DNA from 3 places in the Rhodovibrio salinarum DSM 9154 genome. Region 1 is predicted to be linked to each of the others. Evidence: riboswitches for the same ligand, from Rfam matches in the RefSeq annotation. Region 1 holds a riboswitch; each other region holds the start of a gene.

Region 1 (5,326 bases):
GGGATTGCGGGCACAGCCGCCTGGATCGCCCAGGTTCTGTTCGTGGTGTTCTTGGTGCTGTTTGCCATCTCCCTGGTGGTCTCGCTGGTGCGTGGTGGACGCCCTCCAACCCCGTAGCGACCCCCTATGGGGTGCCAATGGAGCAGTTCGAGGGAACCATCCTGCGGACCTCCTTGTCGGACGCGCAGGAAGAGAATCTCCACCGTGCCCTGGCAGATGAGCGGGTCGGCTAAGTGCCGCGTGTCCAGCGCCCACAGGACTAGAGCCCATCTTAATCTACCGCCTCCTGTCCCGATGGCGGCCGCGCGGGACAGGAGGTGGAATGCGTTGCAGTGCGCTGGCCGGATCGGCTACTGACCCGATTGGACGGGGGTGTCCGTCGAAGCGGCTCATGCCCTAAAGTTTTGAAAAGAAACGCTGTCGCCATGACCGGTCGCGTGGTATCGCGCGGTCGGTTTGTTTGATTTGACATGCGCCAACCCGCCTAGCCCGCTTTTCTCACCAGGGCTTCTGAGCCGTCGTCGTGGGGTGCAGTCGACGGTTGCTGTGTGATCCAGAGCGACGCAGGCATGCCTGATCCTTGCGCCGCGTGGGCGCTACCAGGTCAGTTCGGGTCCAGCGTTGTTGATTGGCGGGTGACGGTAGCGCGGGTCGCGCGGATCAACGGCACAATCGGGCGTGCGCCAGGGCGAACTCCTCAGCATAGGGGCAGGCGGAGGCCATGGCGACGCGGATGCGACGAACGGTGACCGTTACCTGCGCGCCGATCTTCATGAGCTTCAGGCGCAGCGACCCGCAGGTCGCCTTCTCCAGCTGGGTGTGCGCGAGTGCGATCCGGCGCAGGGCCGCGAGCAGGACGTAGGCGATCGACGCGAACCATAGGCGGAGCTGGTTGGCCTTCATGGTCGCCGCGCTGGTGCGGTCGGCGAACATATCCAGCTGACATTCCTTGATCCGGTTCTCCATCTCGCCGCGCGCACAGTAGACCCGCTCGTAGAGCGTCCGGGCATCGACCTCTTTCGCCGGCAGGGACGTCACGACGAACCGCGGGTTGGCGCCGTTCTCGTCGCGGTTCGGCATCCACTCGGCCTTGGCTACCACTCGCCGGCGCCGGGTCCAGCTGTTCAGCGTGGTCCAGCGGAAGTCGGCAAACCGGCGGGCCGGCTTACCGGTCCGCTCCGCCTCATCCTCGGCCCAGGCCAGATCGATGTGGATCTGGTCGACCAGCCTGGCGTTGCGTGCGAGACCGAACAGGAAGTCGACCTTGTTTGTTTCGCACCACGCCATCAGCGCCTCGCGCGTAAACCCGCTGTCACCGCGCAGCAGGATCTTGACCTTAGGCCAGCGCTGGCGGATGCGGCTGACGATACGCGACATCTCCTCGACCGAACCCGCGCTGGCGTCGATGTTGGACCGGCGCAGCTTCGCCGCTATGAGGTGCTCGCCGCAGAACACGTAGAGCGGCAGGTAGCAGTAACAGTCGTAGTAGCCGTGAAAGAACCGTCCTTCCTGGCGGCCGTGGATCGGGTCGTCCGTGGCGTCCAGGTCGAGCGTGATGCGTGCCGGAGGCTTGGCGTGCGCGTCCAGGAAGAGATCGACGAACAGGTGTTCGATCGCGTCCGGATCGTGGGCGATCTTGCGGTACCGGTCGCCGTCGACCGGGGCGTGCTCCAGCCGGTTCAGCGTGCTTTTGCCGGCCAGCGGCGCGCAGCGGGCCCGGCGCGCCTCCAGCCTGCCGAGAACGGGCCCGAGCACCGGGTCACGGCGCAGGTCGTCGTGATCGTTCAGATCCTCGTAGCCGAGCGCGATGCCGAACACGCGCTGGCCGACCAGGGTGCGGACATCATGAACGACGCGACCTGCTGTCCGGCCATCCGTGAAGCAGGCGGCGAACCGGTCAACCAGGTTGATCGCCTTGTCGGTCGCGCCCAGCAGCAGCGCGCCGGCGTCCGAGGTGATCGCCCCACCGCCAAAATCCGCCACCAACTCGCGGCGATCGAGGCGTGCGAAAAGCATAGAGTCCGGGTTACACTGTGTCGGCATCGGGGGCTCCGCTGAGATCGGGTTAAGTGTCTGTTGGCGCTTACACTTTCGCCGATTTCAGACCCCGATGCACCTTCCTTCGTGAGAGATCCGGGCTAGCCACTGCCTCATGGACCCGCGACAATGCGTGACAAAGCGACGATCTGGCTGGCGGTGCTGGCTTCCGCGGCTGCGATTTACTTCGCCCGTGGGTTTCTACTGCCGATCTTCCTGGCTGGTTTCCTTGCCATCGTGCTTCGGCCTGCGGTGACGCGTCTGCATGCCTTGCGGGTGCCCGAGACGCTGGCCGCTGCTTTGATCGTGCTGGCCTTTCTCGGCATGATGTTCGGTGCGCTCTATTCCCTGGCTGCGCCGTTGCAGGAGTGGGCGGACCGGCTGCCGCGTTTGACCGCGGAGCTGAAATTCCGTTTCGCGGCTGTGCAGCAATCGATCGAGCAGATGCGCGACATCGCGCAGCAGATCGAAGAAATGACCCAGGATGGCGGAGGAAAGACTAGCCAGATACAGGCCAGTGGCAGCGGCGCGCCCGACCTTGTGGGAATTGTCATCGACCGGACCCGCTCGGCATTCGTGACCCTGCTGACCATGCTGGTGCTACTGTTCTTCCTGCTGTCGCAGGGAACGCATCTGAGCAAGCGTTTCGTTGAGATTCTGCCGGACGCATGGCATCGGGAATCGGGCAACGAGATGCTGCTCGACCTGCGTCAGCAGATCGCCGTCTATCTGCGGACCTTCACGCTGATCAACATCGGGTTCGGCGTGCTGGTCTGGCTGTCGATGACGGTGCTGGGCCTGCCCGACGCCATTCTGTGGGGCGTGATGGCGGCGCTCCTGAACTTCCTGCCCTACATCGGCCCCCTGATCATGGTGATCCTGATCGGGACCGCCGCGCTGCTGGAGTCTTATACCTGGACCGGGATCATTCTGCCGCCGGTTGTCTACGCGGGCCTGAACGTGATCGAGGGCAACCTGGTCACGCCGCACCTGTTGGGTCGGCAACTGACGTTGAACCCCGTGGTGATCTTCGTGTCGGTCCTCTTCTGGACCTGGGCGTGGGGCGCGATCGGCGCGATCCTTGCGGTTCCGGTTCTTGCGGTGATCCGGATCGTGGCCGAATACGTGCCGCCCATGCGCCGGCTGCTTCCGATCCTGCAATGAGGCGCGGTCGCGTCTTTGACGGCGCCTGAACCGCCGGTCGCCACGATACGCCAACGTCCCCGACTAAAACGCTGCGGGTCTGCCCTTAGCGCGGTTCGCGGGGCCAGAGGCGGTGAAAATGGTGCACCGGCCCGTGCCCGTGTCCGACATCGAGCGCGTCGCTCGCCGCGAGCGCGTCGTGCAGAAACGTCTTGGCCTCCCGCACGCTCTGCGTAACGCTTCGCGATGGCAGCAGCGCGGCGATGGCGGAGGACAGCGTACAGCCCGTGCCGTGATCGTTGCGGGTTGTGATCCGCGGGGCCGCGAACGTTTCCGTGCCCGCCGCTCCCGTCAGGAGGTCGGTGCTTTCGGTGCTGTCCTGCAGGTGCCCGCCTTTCAACAGCACCCATTCGGGACCCAAGGCCAGCAGGTCGGGCAGGTGTGCGCGCATGTCCTCGGCCGTCCAGTCGTCCTCGCGCCCCAGAAGAACAGCGGCTTCTGGAAGGTTCGGCGTGATCAGGGTCGCCATTGGCACCAGCAGGTCGCGGACGGCTGCGACCGCATCCGGGGCGAGCAGCGCATGCCCGCTTTTGGCCACCATGACCGGATCGAGCACGATGTTGCGGGCCGCGTGATGGCGTAGGCGGTCCGCGACGGCCTCGGCGACCTGCGCGTTGGCGATCATGCCGATCTTGACCGCGTCGATCCGCACGTCGTCGAGGACGGCATCGATCTGATCGGCGACGAAGCTGGGCTCTAGCGCGACGTAGGAACGGACCCCCTGGGTGTTCTGCGCCACCACGGCGGTGATCGCCGAGGTGGCATAGGCGCCGAGCGCCGAGAAGGTCTTGATGTCCGCCTGGATGCCCGCGCCGCCGGACGGGTCCGTGCCGGCGATGGTCAGTACGTTGGCGATCATGGTTGCGCCTCCGTCAGCAAATCCGCGGCCTGGCGTGCGACCTCGGCGACGTCGAGGCTGAGCGCGAGTTCGGATGTATCGAGATCCCGGATCGGAAACCAGCGGGCGTCCAGCGCGTCGTCGGCCGCGACCGGTTCGCCATGCGTCCAGCGGCACACCACCGCGATCAGGACGAAATGCCGGCGTACGCTGCCGTCCGTGTCCCGGTCAAAGGCGTCCACCGCGGTGGCAACACGAAGCGCCTCGGCCGATACGCCGGTTTCCTCCATCAGTTCGCGAACGGCGGCTTGTGCCAGCGGTTCACCCGGCTCGATCTTGCCGCCGGGAAAGCCCCATCGCCCCGCATCCGGCGGATTGGCCCGGCGGACCAGCAAGACCTGCGCTTCCCGAATGACCACGGCGATGGTTGCCGCGATGGGGCGCTCTGGCGAAGGAAATTCAGGTTGGTTCAGCATGGCGGCCTCGTCTGTTGAGGCCGGCAAGGAGGAGGGCGCGGCGTCCCCGTCCCTTCGCCGGCATGATCCGGATCAGGTTCAAAGGGTCACTGCGCTGCCCGGGCATTTGAGGATGCGGGGCCAGCAGAATCTCAGCCTCTTGTCGAGGCTCCCCTCGGTCGAGGGCATGGTATCAGCCTGGCGCGGGCAATCAACGCGCCCCGTCCGGCGGGCGTTGATTGCCAGGTGCCACCCGCTCCAGCGTCTCGCGGCGCAGGATCTCGGCCAAAGCCTCGGCACGGGGCGAGATGTTCGGTGCGCGGAGCAGGCGGAGTTCGATCGCCGGCAATTCGGGCAAGCCGAGGTCCGGTCCGACACAGGCAATGTCGGCGGGGGTGCCGTGCTCGGTGCGCACCGCGATGCCAAGCCCGGAGCGCAGTGCCGCCCAGATGCCCGGTAGGCTGGGCGTGGTGAGGGCCGCGCGCCAGCGCGTGCCCGACTGTTCGAGCGCGGTCAGGGTCGCCTGACGGAAGAGGCAAGGGTAGTTGAACAGCACGAGCGGCACGGTTTGGCGGTCGATTCTGCCAACCATCTCGGGCTGCGCCAGCCACCGCATCGGCAATGCGCAGAGACGTTCGCCCTCGGCCGGGCTGCCGGGCTTGGCAAAGGCGATGGCCACGTCGAGCCGTCCGGCGCGAACGTCCTCCGCGAGGCGGTGGTTTTCGCCGGCACGAACCTCGACGTGCACGGTGTCGTTTTTTTGTCCGAAAGACGTCAGTGTCGCGGGCATGAC
Region 2 (5,326 bases), 1.4 Mb from region 1:
CTCGGCGATCGTGGCGGTGCCTCTGGACACCAAGCACGACCTCGGCATCACCCTGTTCGCTAACCTGATCTCGTTGACGCCTGGCACGCTGTCGCTCGACGTGTCCGAAGACCGTAGCACGCTCTACGTCCACACCATGGACACTCAGGATGCCGAGGCGGAAAAACGCGATATGAAGCGAACCTTCGAGGACCCGATCCAAAAGGCGCTGCAATGAACCCATTCAGCGAAGTTACCGGGTTTTTGGAAGCCGCGGTCGCGATCGCCGTGGTCTTGATCGGCGTCTCGCTGCTCCTGACCTTCGTTCGACTGATCAAGGGACCGAGTCTGGCCGACCGGGTGGTCGCCCTCGATCTGCTGACTGTCCTCGCGATGGGCATCGTCGGCCTGCGCGTGATCGCCACGGGCGATGTCTTGTACCTGGAGATCGCGCTCGCCCTCGGCTTGGTCGCCTTTCTGGCGACCGTGTTCTTTGCCCGGCTGATCGAAACGCGCGGAAGCGAGCTGGATCACGGCTACGACGCCGCCGACCGGGCGAAGGAGCGCTAGCGAATGCGCGCTGCCAAGTGGAGGATTGGGTGATGACGCCTGTCAGCGAGATCATCGCCGGGGTGATGATTCTGATCGGCTCGCTCTTCGTGTTTGTAGCCGCAATCGGGTTGGTCCGCATGCCCGACGTTTATATCCGCATGCACGCGGCGACCAAGGCCGGCACACTCGGCTCCGGCTTGTTGCTGCTGGCGGTCGCCGTGCAGGCCGACACCCTGGACGTGGTGCTGCGCGCAGTCGCAGCCGTTTTGTTCCTGATCGCCACCACACCGGTTGCCGCACACCTGCTGGGCCGGGCTGCCTACCTGTCGGGCGTGCCGCTGTGGAAAGGGACCGAGCTGGACGAACTTGAGGGCAAGTACGACCGCGGCACCCGCACGCTCGCCGGCCATCTTCCCGACGACGCCCCGCACGAACCGACACGCCGAAGCTGACGCTCGGCTTTCCGCGTTCCGCGCAGCAGCGTTATCGTTCCTCTGCTTGCCAGGGAACCGCACGACGAACCAGTTGGTCGACCGCGAAGTAGAGCGTCACCGCAAAGACGGCGAGCACGAACAGCGCGGCAAACATGATATCGACCTGCATGCGCGCGTTCGCCTGCAGCATCAGATAGCCCAGCCCGGCGCTTGATCCGACCCATTCCCCGACCACCGCGCCGATCGGCGCCACGGCGGTCGCCACGCGCAGCCCTGAACCGAGGGCGGGTAGGGCGGCCGGAACCCGCATGTGCCAGAGGACGCGCGCGCGTCCGCCCCCCATCGTACGGGCGAGGTCGAGCCATCCCGGCTCGGTCCGGCGCAGACCGTCGAAAAAGGCGCTGGTCACCGGGAAGTAGATAATCAGTGTGGCCATCACCACCTTGCTCGCCATGCCGTAGCCCAGCCAGACGACCAGAATCGGTGCCAACGCAAAGACCGGAATGGCTTGGCTGACGACGAGCACCGGCAACAGCCAGCGGCGCATCGTTCGGAAGCTGGCGATCACCAGCGCACTCATTGTACCGAGCGTCAGGCCGAGGGTGAGCCCCATCAGGATTTCGGCGAACGTGACCCAGGCGTGGTTCGCCAACTGCGACCACCGCGTAAACAACACCTCGCCGACCGCGACAGGGCCGGGCAGAATGTAGGCGGGCGCCTGACTCACCCACTGCACGCCCTGCCAGAACACGAGCAGCCCTGCGAAAATCGCCATTGGACGCACGAAACGGAGCGTGGCTTCAGACATCGGCCACCTCCTGCTGCGCGCGTTTGGCAGCGGCCAGCCGGTCCAGCAGCTGGCCCTGTCGGTCTGCAACCTGCTCTGCGGGGCGCGGCGGCACGCCAGGTGGTCCGGCCACGCTGTCGTCGAGCCGCGCCGGCCGGCCCGCCATGACACGAAGCCTGTGGCCCAGGCGCAGCGCTTCCAGCGGGTCGTGGGTCACCAGCAGTACCGTGCGATCGGCCAGCAGCTCGGCGGCCAGCGCCTGTAACTCGTAGCGGGTGATCGCATCCAGACCGGCGAACGGCTCGTCCATCAGGACGACCGGGCGGTCCTCCATCAATGTACGGGCGAGGGCGACCCGCTGGCGCATGCCCCCGGACAGCTCACTCGGGCGGGCGCCGGCAGCGTTCCCCAAGCCGACGCGGTCGAGCAACGCATCGGCCTGAGCCCGCAACGCACACGTGACCGTCTCACCGCGCAGCCGAGGACCCAACAGAACGTTGGCACGCGCCGACAGCCAGGGCAGCAGCAGGTCCTGCTGCGCCATATAGGCGATGCGCCCCTGCAGCGGGGTGCCATGCCCGTCGCTCACGTCGCCGCCGGCAGCGTCTGCCAGCCCGGCGATCAGGCGCAACAGGCTGGTCTTGCCGACCCCGCTCGGGCCCAACAGGCAGGTGATCTCCCCAGCCGGCAGGTCCAGGTCGAGGCGGTCGAACAGCTGCACACCGGCGAAGGCGAGGTGGGCGCCGCGTACCCGCACGCCCGGCGCGGCCGGTTGTCGGGGAGCCTGAGCTTGCGTGTGAAGGTTGGAAAAGGGGCGGGCGCAGACGCCGCCCAGGGCGTCTGCGGGCCAGTCTGACTGGGTCAATGCACACTCTCCCTACGCCGGTACGAACCGGATCAGGTTAAGGGGTCGTCCCGCCCTACGGGACCTCTCAGCCGCTCCATGGCTCGCGGCTCCCCCGGTGAAATTCACGCGTCTCGTGGCGCTCGGCTTGCCGTACTGCGCATAGGCCTTACCATCATGTGCGCCATGCACGATGCGCCACTTCCCCAGCCTGCCGCCCAAATGTCGAGCGGACAAGAGGCGTGCACGCCGCAATTCATCGGCAGCGAGATCTATCGCCATTCCAGCTATGGCACCAAGCATCCGCTGTCGATCCCGCGGGTATCCACCTGTATCGATCTATGCCGGGCAATGGGCTGGCTGCCGGAGAACGTCTACCACGACAGTCCGCTGGCCACGCACCAGCAGTTGGCGCGCTTCCACGACCCGGCCTACATCGCCGCGGTCCAGGCAGCCGAACGCACCCAGCACACCAGCGCAGAGGTGCGCGCCCGTCACGACCTGGGGGCGCGCGGTAATCCGATTTTCCCAGAAATGTTCCGCCGCCCGGCAACGGCGGCGGGCGGCTCGATCCTGGCCGCGCGGATGTTACTGGACCGGCCGGGCAAGGTGCACAGCCCCGCTGGCGGAACACACCACGGCCAACGCGACCGGGCGAGTGGCTTCTGCTACTTCAATGATCCGGTGTTGGCGCTTTTGACCCTGCTCGATAGTGGGCTGAGTCGGGTGCTCTACCTCGATACCGATGCGCACCACGCCGATGGGGTTCAGGACGCCCTGCACGGAGATCCACGCGTGCTGATGATCTCGGTGCATGAGGACGGTCGCTGGCCAATGGCGACGGCCGCCGACGGGACGGTCAAAGGTTCCGCCCGCGACATTGCTGGCGGCGCGGCGCGCAACATCCCAGTGCCGCCCGACTTCAACGACGATGAGATGGCCTACGTCCTGGAAGCCGCGGTATTGCCACTAATCGACGCTTTCGAGCCGGAGGCCATCGTGATCCAAGGCGGCAGCGATGCCTGCGCCGACGATCCCTTGAGCCGGCTTGGTCTGTCCAATACCGCGCTGTGGCGGGTCGTCCGTTCAGTCATGGACCTGGCGCCACGCACCTTGATGCTAGGCGGTGGCGGCTACAATCCCTGGTCGGTCGGGCGGACATGGGCGGGCTTCTGGGCAGTCCTGAACGGCTTTGAGATTCCAGCGCGCGTGACCCCGGAAGCCGAACGGGTGTTGCGCGGCCTTTCCTGGCGGCATAGTCGGGGACGCAACCCGCCGGAGTCGTGGTTCACCGCGCTCGCCGATCCGCCACGGCGCGGCCCGCTGCGGCCAGCCGTGCGGGAGGCCGTCGCCGCGGCCCTCGCGGCATCACCGGTCCACGATACCGCTTGTTGATGAGGAGACTGCCGTGCTGCGCCCGCTGGTCCTGGCCATCGCCCTTCTGACCGCTTTCGTTGCCCCCGCCTCAGCGGTGGAGTTCAAGACGGATACACTCGCAATCCGCACGCCCTCGGGCGATGTGCACGAGTTCACGGTGGAGCTTGCGCTGACCGACCAGCAGCGCACCCGCGGCCTGATGTACCGCCGCGAGATGGCCGGCGACCACGGCATGCTGTTCCTGTACGACCGGGTCGGGCTGCATGCGATGTGGATGGCCAACACCTACATCCCGCTCGACATGCTGTTCATCAAACCGAACGGGGAAGTCGTCCGCATCGCCGAACGCACGGTGCCGCAATCCAGACGCCCGATCTCCTCCGGCCAACGCGTCAAGGCGGTGTTGGAGTTACGCGGCGGCACCACCGAGCGCTTAGAGATTCCGGTCGGCTCCACCGTGTTGCACAAAGCGTTCGGGACCGGACGGGACTAGCCCGATCCGGATCAGGCCAGTTCCCGCGCCAGCCGGCCAAGTACCTCTCGAAACATCTCGGGCGTCAGGCGGCCCGTGTTGGTGTTGTAGCGCGAGCAGTGGTAGCTGTCGGCCAGGATCAGGCCATCGGGCAACACGTGCCAGGCGCCGTGCGCGAAGCGGTAGTGGCTTTGGCGCAGACCGCGCGCAACCAGCAGCGTATCGTGGGCGATCTTGCCCAGCGCCAAAACAGCGCGCAATCGGCCCATCGCGGCGATTTCGCCCTCCAGAAAGGTCGATCGGCAGGTCTTGATCTCCTGCGTCGTGGGCTTGTTTTCCGGCGGCACGCACTTCACCGCGTTGGTGATCCGGCAATCGACCAGTTCCAGCCCATCGTTCGGGTTGGCGCCGAAGGTTCCACGGGCGAAGCCGACCTCGACCAACGTGGGGTAAAGCAGATCGCCCGCCCAATCACCAGTGAACGGTCGGCCGGTGCGGTTCGCGCCCTTCAGACCCGGGGCGAGGCCGACCACCAGGACTTGCGCATCGAGGTCGCCGAACGACGCCACGGGCGCGTTGAGGAAGTCGGGATGACGTTGGCGGTTATACGCGCGGAACTCTGCCAAGCGCGGACAAAGCTGGCAGTCGGCCGGTGGCTCCGGCGGCTGGATATCGAACATATCGGCGGCAGACCTGAGGATTAGCGGTTGTAGTCTTCGTCGTCGTCCGGCAGGTCGTCCATATCGCGCGGCGGCCGGTTCCGCCGCCGCTCGTCCGGCGGGGAGGTGTGAATCCGCTCGATATCCTGGCGCAGCGTCTCCAGGTCGATGAAGGTGTCAGCCGCCCGGCGCAGTTCGTCGGCGATCATCGGCGGCGAGGTG
Region 3 (5,326 bases), 1.8 Mb from region 1:
GGTGTTCATTCATGGTTTTGCCAACAGCTTCGAGAATGCGCTGGGCCGGGCGGCATGGCTGGGCGAGACGTACCTGATCCAGCGGGGCGACGGGTCGGCGCAAAGTCCCTATGTCTTCGCTTTCTCCTGGCCGTCCGACGGGATGACCCAGCCGCCGTGGAAATACGCCAGTGACCGCGACGATGCGGCGATGTCCGGTATTGCGATGGCGCGGGCGCTGCGGCGGTTCCTGGAGTTCCTGAGCACGCGCGAACGCTGTTCAGGACGGATCCATCTGGTCGCCCACTCCATGGGCAACTGGGCGCTGCGCCATGCGGTGCTTGGCCTGCACGCCTTGCAGGACGGCGGCCGTCTGGAGAAGATTTTCGACAACGCCTTCCTGATGGCCGCCGACGAGGATGAGGACTGCCTGGAAAGCACTGACAAGCTCGGCTTGTTGCCGCAGTTGGCCCGCCGGATCCACGTCTACCATTCCCGCAGCGATCTGGCGCTGGAGGTCAGTGACAGGACCAAGTTCAACGTCGACCGGTTGGGGACGGATGGGCCACGCACCCTGGACGGGCTTAGTCACCGGATCACCGCGATCGATTGCAGCGACGTCGACGCGACCGACCTGACCCACGGCAATCACCAGTATTATCGCCTGCGTCCGGAGGTGATCGCGGACGTCCGCCACGTGCTGGCCGGCCAGATGAACCCGGAGGATTACCCAACCCGCGAACCGATCGAACCGGGCCGTCGCTATCGGATCACACCGGGTCCGAGCTAGAACGGCAAGTGTGCATTTCGGGCCGCCTCGGCGTTTTGCACCTTCGCCTTAGCGCCGTCGCTTGCGTTGGCTGGTCGCGTTGCGGCCGCGGTATTCCGGGTCCTTCTTGCGCACGAAGCGGATGAACTTGGCGATCTCCGGATGCGCGCGCAGCTTGTCCAGCGTGTCGTAGTGGTCGCGCAGCTCTTGCTCGGTGAACAGCGAATGGATTTTGGAGTGGCAGATCCGGTGCATCTGCACCGTCTCCCGTCCGCCTTCCGAGCGTGGCACGAGATGGTGCGCATCGACCGACGGTCCGGGGACGAGCGGGCGTCCGCATAGGGGACAGGGTCCAAGATCTGGGCGATCGTCGCGCATCTGTGGCCGCTGAGCTCCCGTGATGCCGCCTACCAGTGGGGCAAAGCCAAAAGCGGTGCAAAGCTAGCATGCCCGCTGAGGCATTAAAGGTGGATGGCTTGCGTTCGGGCCATCAAGGGTTACATCTTGCGTGAGCCGAGATAACGGCCGGGGTGCCGTGCTGGACCGGGCGAAGGAGCCCGCACTGGCGCGGCTGAGAGCACACCCGCTGAACCTGATCGGGGTCGTCCCCGCGAAGGGAGCCGTGGAGGACATGACCAGCTTACTTGACGACATCGCCATTCAGCAGCGCCCGCACACCGCGATCGTCGGGGCGGGCGTCAATGGTTTGTGCATCGCCTGGAATTTGGCCCGCAACGGCTGCGCGGTCGACGTTTACGAACGCGGCCGGATCGGGCGGGGCGCCAGCTGGGCCGCCGCCGGCATGCTGGCCCCCGGCGCGGAGGCCGAACCCGGCGAGAATGCCGTGACCGCCGCCGGCCGACAGGCGCTGACCCTTTGGCCCGCCTTCGCCCGCGATCTGCAGGCGGCAAGCGGGATCGATCCCGAACTGCGCACCGATGGTCTCCTGATCGCCGCGACCAACCGTGACGAGGTGGAGCAGCTACGTCACGATCACGCCTTCCTGCAACGGCAAGGCGTGCCGGCCGAGTGGCTGTCCGGCGCGGAGGCCCGGCGGCGCGAGCCCTATCTGCGCGCCGGTCTGCCGGGCGCGCTGTTCAGCCCGAACGACGGACAGGCCAATAACCGCGCGCTGGTGCAGGCGCTGGCCGAAGCCGCGCGGGCGGCGGGCGCGCGGATCCATGAGCAGACGCCCGTCGACGCTTTGGAAACGCGCCAGGGCCGGGCGGTCGGACTGATCGTCAACGGGGCACAGGTCCAGGCTGATGCGGTCGTGCTGTGTGCCGGTGCCTGGGGACGGGAGATTGACGGTGTCCCGGACAGCGCGCAGGCCCCGATCCGTCCGATCAAGGGACAGATGCTGTCGCTGCAAATGAACCCCGATCAGCCCTTGGTGCGCCACGTCCTGTGGGCACCCAAGGTCTATCTGGTGCCGCGGCGCGACGGCACGCTCCTGATCGGCGCGACGGTCGAGGAGAAGGGCTTCGAGGACGCGATGACCGCCGGAGGCGTGTTCGCCCTGCTGGAGGCTGCCTGGCGGGCACTGCCAGCGATCGAGGAGTTGGCGATCAAGGAAATGTGGGCCGGCCATCGGCCGGGCTCGCGCGACGACGCACCGGTGTTGGGCGCAACACCGGTGGAAGGTTTGTACCTTGCGAACGGTCATCACCGGAACGGCATCCTGATGACGCCGCTGTCCGGCCAGGCGGTCGCTGCCGAGATCCTGACAGGGCAGCGACACGACAGCTTGGCGGCCTTCCGGGTCGAGCGCTTCCACAATCAGGATCGAGCACGGGGCGTGGCATGAGCACGATCACGGTCAACGGCGAGCCGCGCGGCGAGACGCCGGCCAACCTGCGCCAGCTGGTCGAGGCGGAGGGGCTGGACCCCGACCGCCGCGGGCTGGCGGTCGCGTGCAACGGGCGCGTTGTGCCGCGCCAGCATTGGGACACGACGGAACTCGAAACCGGCGACGCGATCGAAATCGTGAAGCCTTTCGCCGGCGGCTGAACCGTCTTCACGAGGAGTGACGCCATCCATGACGCAACTTGAAACGGCGCGCCGACCGCGCGGTGAGGGTGCCCCGGAAGCCGAACACCTGACCATCGCCGGGCAGACGTTCGGTTCGCGCCTGCTGATCGGGTCCGCCGGCTATCCCAACCAGCAGGTGATGCTGGACGCCATCCAGGCCAGCGGGGCGGAGATCATTACGGTCTCCGTGCGCCGTGTCTCGCTGGAGGGCTATGCGGAGAGCATGGTCGATCTGCTCTCCGACAAGGTCGTGCTGCCCAACACCGCCGGCTGCGAAACCGCCCGCGACGCCGTGCTGACCGCCCAACTCGCGCGCGAGGCGCTGCAGACGAACTGGGTCAAGCTGGAAGTGATCGGCGACCGGGAGACGCTCTACCCGGACGTCGAGCAACTGGTGCAGGCGGCCGACGAACTGGTGCGCGACGGCTTCGTCGTGCTGCCCTATACCAACGAGGATCCGATCACCGCGCAGAAGCTGATGGATGTCGGCTGCGCGGCCGTGATGCCCATGGGGGCGCCGATCGGCTCTGGCCAGGGTATCGCCAATCCCGCTGCGATCGAGTTGATCCTGAGCCGCGCGCACGTGCCGGTGATCGTCGATGCCGGCATCGGCACGGCTTCGGATGCGGTTCAGGCCATGGAGCTCGGCTGCGATGCGGTGCTGTTGAACACCGCCGTCTCCAAGGCGCACGATCCGGTCCGCATGGCCCGCGCCATGCGTGCGGCCGTCGATGCGGGGCGTGATGCCCGCTTGGCTGGCCGCATCCCCAAACGCGACCATGCCGAACCTTCGTCGCCACAACTGGGTCTGATCGGATCATGATGCTGCCAAAGCCCCGCCTGCTGCTGATTACCGACCGCCACCAGGCCGGCCGACCGCTGCCGGAGGTCGTGGATGCCGCCTGTGCAGCCGGGGTGCGCTGGGTTTCCTTCCGCGACAAGGACCTGCCGTCCGGCGAGCGGCGGGCGATGGCGCGCCAGGTGGTGAAGGCCGGCCACGCCCACAACGCCACCGTGACCCTGCATGGCGATCTCGCGACGGCGGAGGCGGCGCGGGCCGACGGTGTGCACGTCGAACCCGGCACGTCCCCGGGTGCGGTACGTCAGATCCTGGGCGACGTGCTGATCGGCGCTTCGGTGCATTCCTGGGAAGAAGCGGAGCGCGCGCAGGATGACGGCGCGGACTACGTCACCATCTCCCCGATCTACGAGACGCCCAGCAAGCCCGGCTATGGCCCGCCGATCGGGCTCGATATCCTGGGCGACTTCTGTAGTGCATTGCGGATTCCGGTGGTGGCGCTCGGCGGGATTACGCCGGCCAACGCCGCGCACTGTTTGAATGCGGGCGCCAGCGCCGTGGCGGTGATGGGGGAGGTCATGCGTGCCCAGGACACGGCTGCGACCACCAAGCAATATCTGTACGCCCTGGACGCCGACGTCTAATAAGCGGGCGCTCCTGTTTACCGGATATTTATGTTTATCCAATAACGGGGCAGCCCATTCGCTTTTCACAAAAAGACGTACGTCCGTTTGGGGGTGATGAGACATCTACCTTGCCGTTCTAGGCCTAGGTCGCTAGGCTATCGGGGCGAGCGAGGGGTGTATCCGGTGGGTGGTTACTTGGAATCAGGTCGGCTGCGCTGACTGGACCGATGTCAGAGCCTTTTAAGGTTTCCACCCGTCCGACGCGCGGTGCTGGTTCGATCGTTCTGGTGCGTCCCGGGCCGGAGTTAGGCGGGCTTTAATGATTGAAGCTACCTAGTCGCGGTGCGGGCGTCATCTTTCGGTTGGCGCTTGGTATGGCAGTGCGTGCACTTCAGGACGCCAGAGGAACGAAGCCGATCGATGCCGAAGCGATCCCATGATCGATCTCTCACGCAGCAAGACCCCGGTGGGGCGGCGCGCGCCGACGAACAGGACGACCGCGCCTCCCGCCCGGGACGGCGGTCCGGCCAACACGCTCACCGCTACCTCCACCCGCATGAACGTCCTGCGGTCGGTTGGCGTGACCGGCTGCGCGCCTGGCAGCATCGTGTCTTCCCGTCACGTCAGCTGATTTTGCGCAGCGAGGCTGGGGTGCACGCGATCACGCTGGGCAGCCGCCTGCAGCAGACCGTTGCGGCGGGTGTGCTCGTGGCCCTGCTGTGGACCGCCGGTGCCGGGGTTGCGCTCTATTGGCAAAGCGAACGGATCGACGGGACAACGCGCGAACTCGCAGCTGCGGAGCGCTCCTACGCCGACCTGATGGCCGAGGTCGATTCGGCGCGGAAGAAGATGGTCGATCTGGCAAGCACGCTGGATGACGCGCCTCCCGTGCCGACCGCCGAACCGCAGGCGGGTGCGGACGCAGACGGACAGGCGCCGCTGCCGCAGGAGATCGGCCGCTTGAGTGCGGCGCTCGACGCGCTGGCGGAGCGCAACGGCCGGCTGAACGACCAACTCGCCGAGCGCGAGCAGGCGTTCGATGCGCTGAAACAACGCAACGCCGAATTGCAGGCCGAGCAGGTCCGCGTCGATAAGGCGCTCAAGCGCGCACAGCAGGCGCTG

Evidence for each region. A riboswitch is a leader RNA that binds a small molecule or an ion and turns the genes downstream of it on or off. The one in region 1 is predicted to bind thiamine pyrophosphate.
Region 2: linked by a shared signal. The riboswitch ahead of RHOSA_RS22095 (ABC transporter ATP-binding protein) and the one ahead of RHOSA_RS0118265 (NUDIX hydrolase) in region 1 are both predicted to bind thiamine pyrophosphate.
Region 3: linked by a shared signal. The riboswitch ahead of thiO (glycine oxidase ThiO) and the one ahead of RHOSA_RS0118265 (NUDIX hydrolase) in region 1 are both predicted to bind thiamine pyrophosphate.

The regions. Positions count from the first base shown of each region.
Region 1 covers NZ_KI911559.1:3,927,043-3,932,368, reverse strand. The annotation lists gene RHOSA_RS0118290 (DUF1328 domain-containing protein) at 1-117, shown strand, start outside; gene RHOSA_RS0118280 (IS1380 family transposase) at 661-2,043, opposite strand; gene RHOSA_RS0118275 (AI-2E family transporter) at 2,167-3,201, shown strand; gene thiD (bifunctional hydroxymethylpyrimidine kinase/phosphomethylpyrimidine kinase) at 3,287-4,099, opposite strand; gene RHOSA_RS0118265 (NUDIX hydrolase) at 4,096-4,554, opposite strand; TPP riboswitch at 4,587-4,719, opposite strand; gene RHOSA_RS23530 (LysR substrate-binding domain-containing protein) at 4,745-5,326, opposite strand, start outside.
Region 2 covers NZ_KI911559.1:2,538,747-2,544,072, forward strand. The annotation lists gene RHOSA_RS0111740 (Na+/H+ antiporter subunit E) at 1-217, shown strand, start outside; gene RHOSA_RS22090 (MrpF/PhaF family protein) at 214-549, shown strand; gene mnhG (monovalent cation/H(+) antiporter subunit G) at 582-983, shown strand; gene RHOSA_RS0111755 (ABC transporter permease) at 1,015-1,773, opposite strand; gene RHOSA_RS22095 (ABC transporter ATP-binding protein) at 1,766-2,617, opposite strand; TPP riboswitch at 2,609-2,723, opposite strand; gene RHOSA_RS22100 (acetoin utilization protein AcuC) at 2,819-3,991, shown strand; gene RHOSA_RS0111770 (DUF192 domain-containing protein) at 4,005-4,466, shown strand; gene RHOSA_RS0111775 (uracil-DNA glycosylase) at 4,478-5,125, opposite strand; gene RHOSA_RS0111780 (LabA-like NYN domain-containing protein) at 5,146-5,326, opposite strand, start outside.
Region 3 covers NZ_KI911559.1:2,124,313-2,129,638, forward strand. The annotation lists gene RHOSA_RS21710 (alpha/beta hydrolase) at 1-769, shown strand, start outside; gene RHOSA_RS25730 (hypothetical protein) at 818-1,003, opposite strand; TPP riboswitch at 1,265-1,384, shown strand; gene thiO (glycine oxidase ThiO) at 1,380-2,555, shown strand; gene thiS (sulfur carrier protein ThiS) at 2,552-2,758, shown strand; gene RHOSA_RS0109870 (thiazole synthase) at 2,787-3,602, shown strand; gene RHOSA_RS21715 (thiamine phosphate synthase) at 3,599-4,222, shown strand; gene RHOSA_RS25595 (M23 family metallopeptidase) at 4,625-5,326, shown strand, end outside.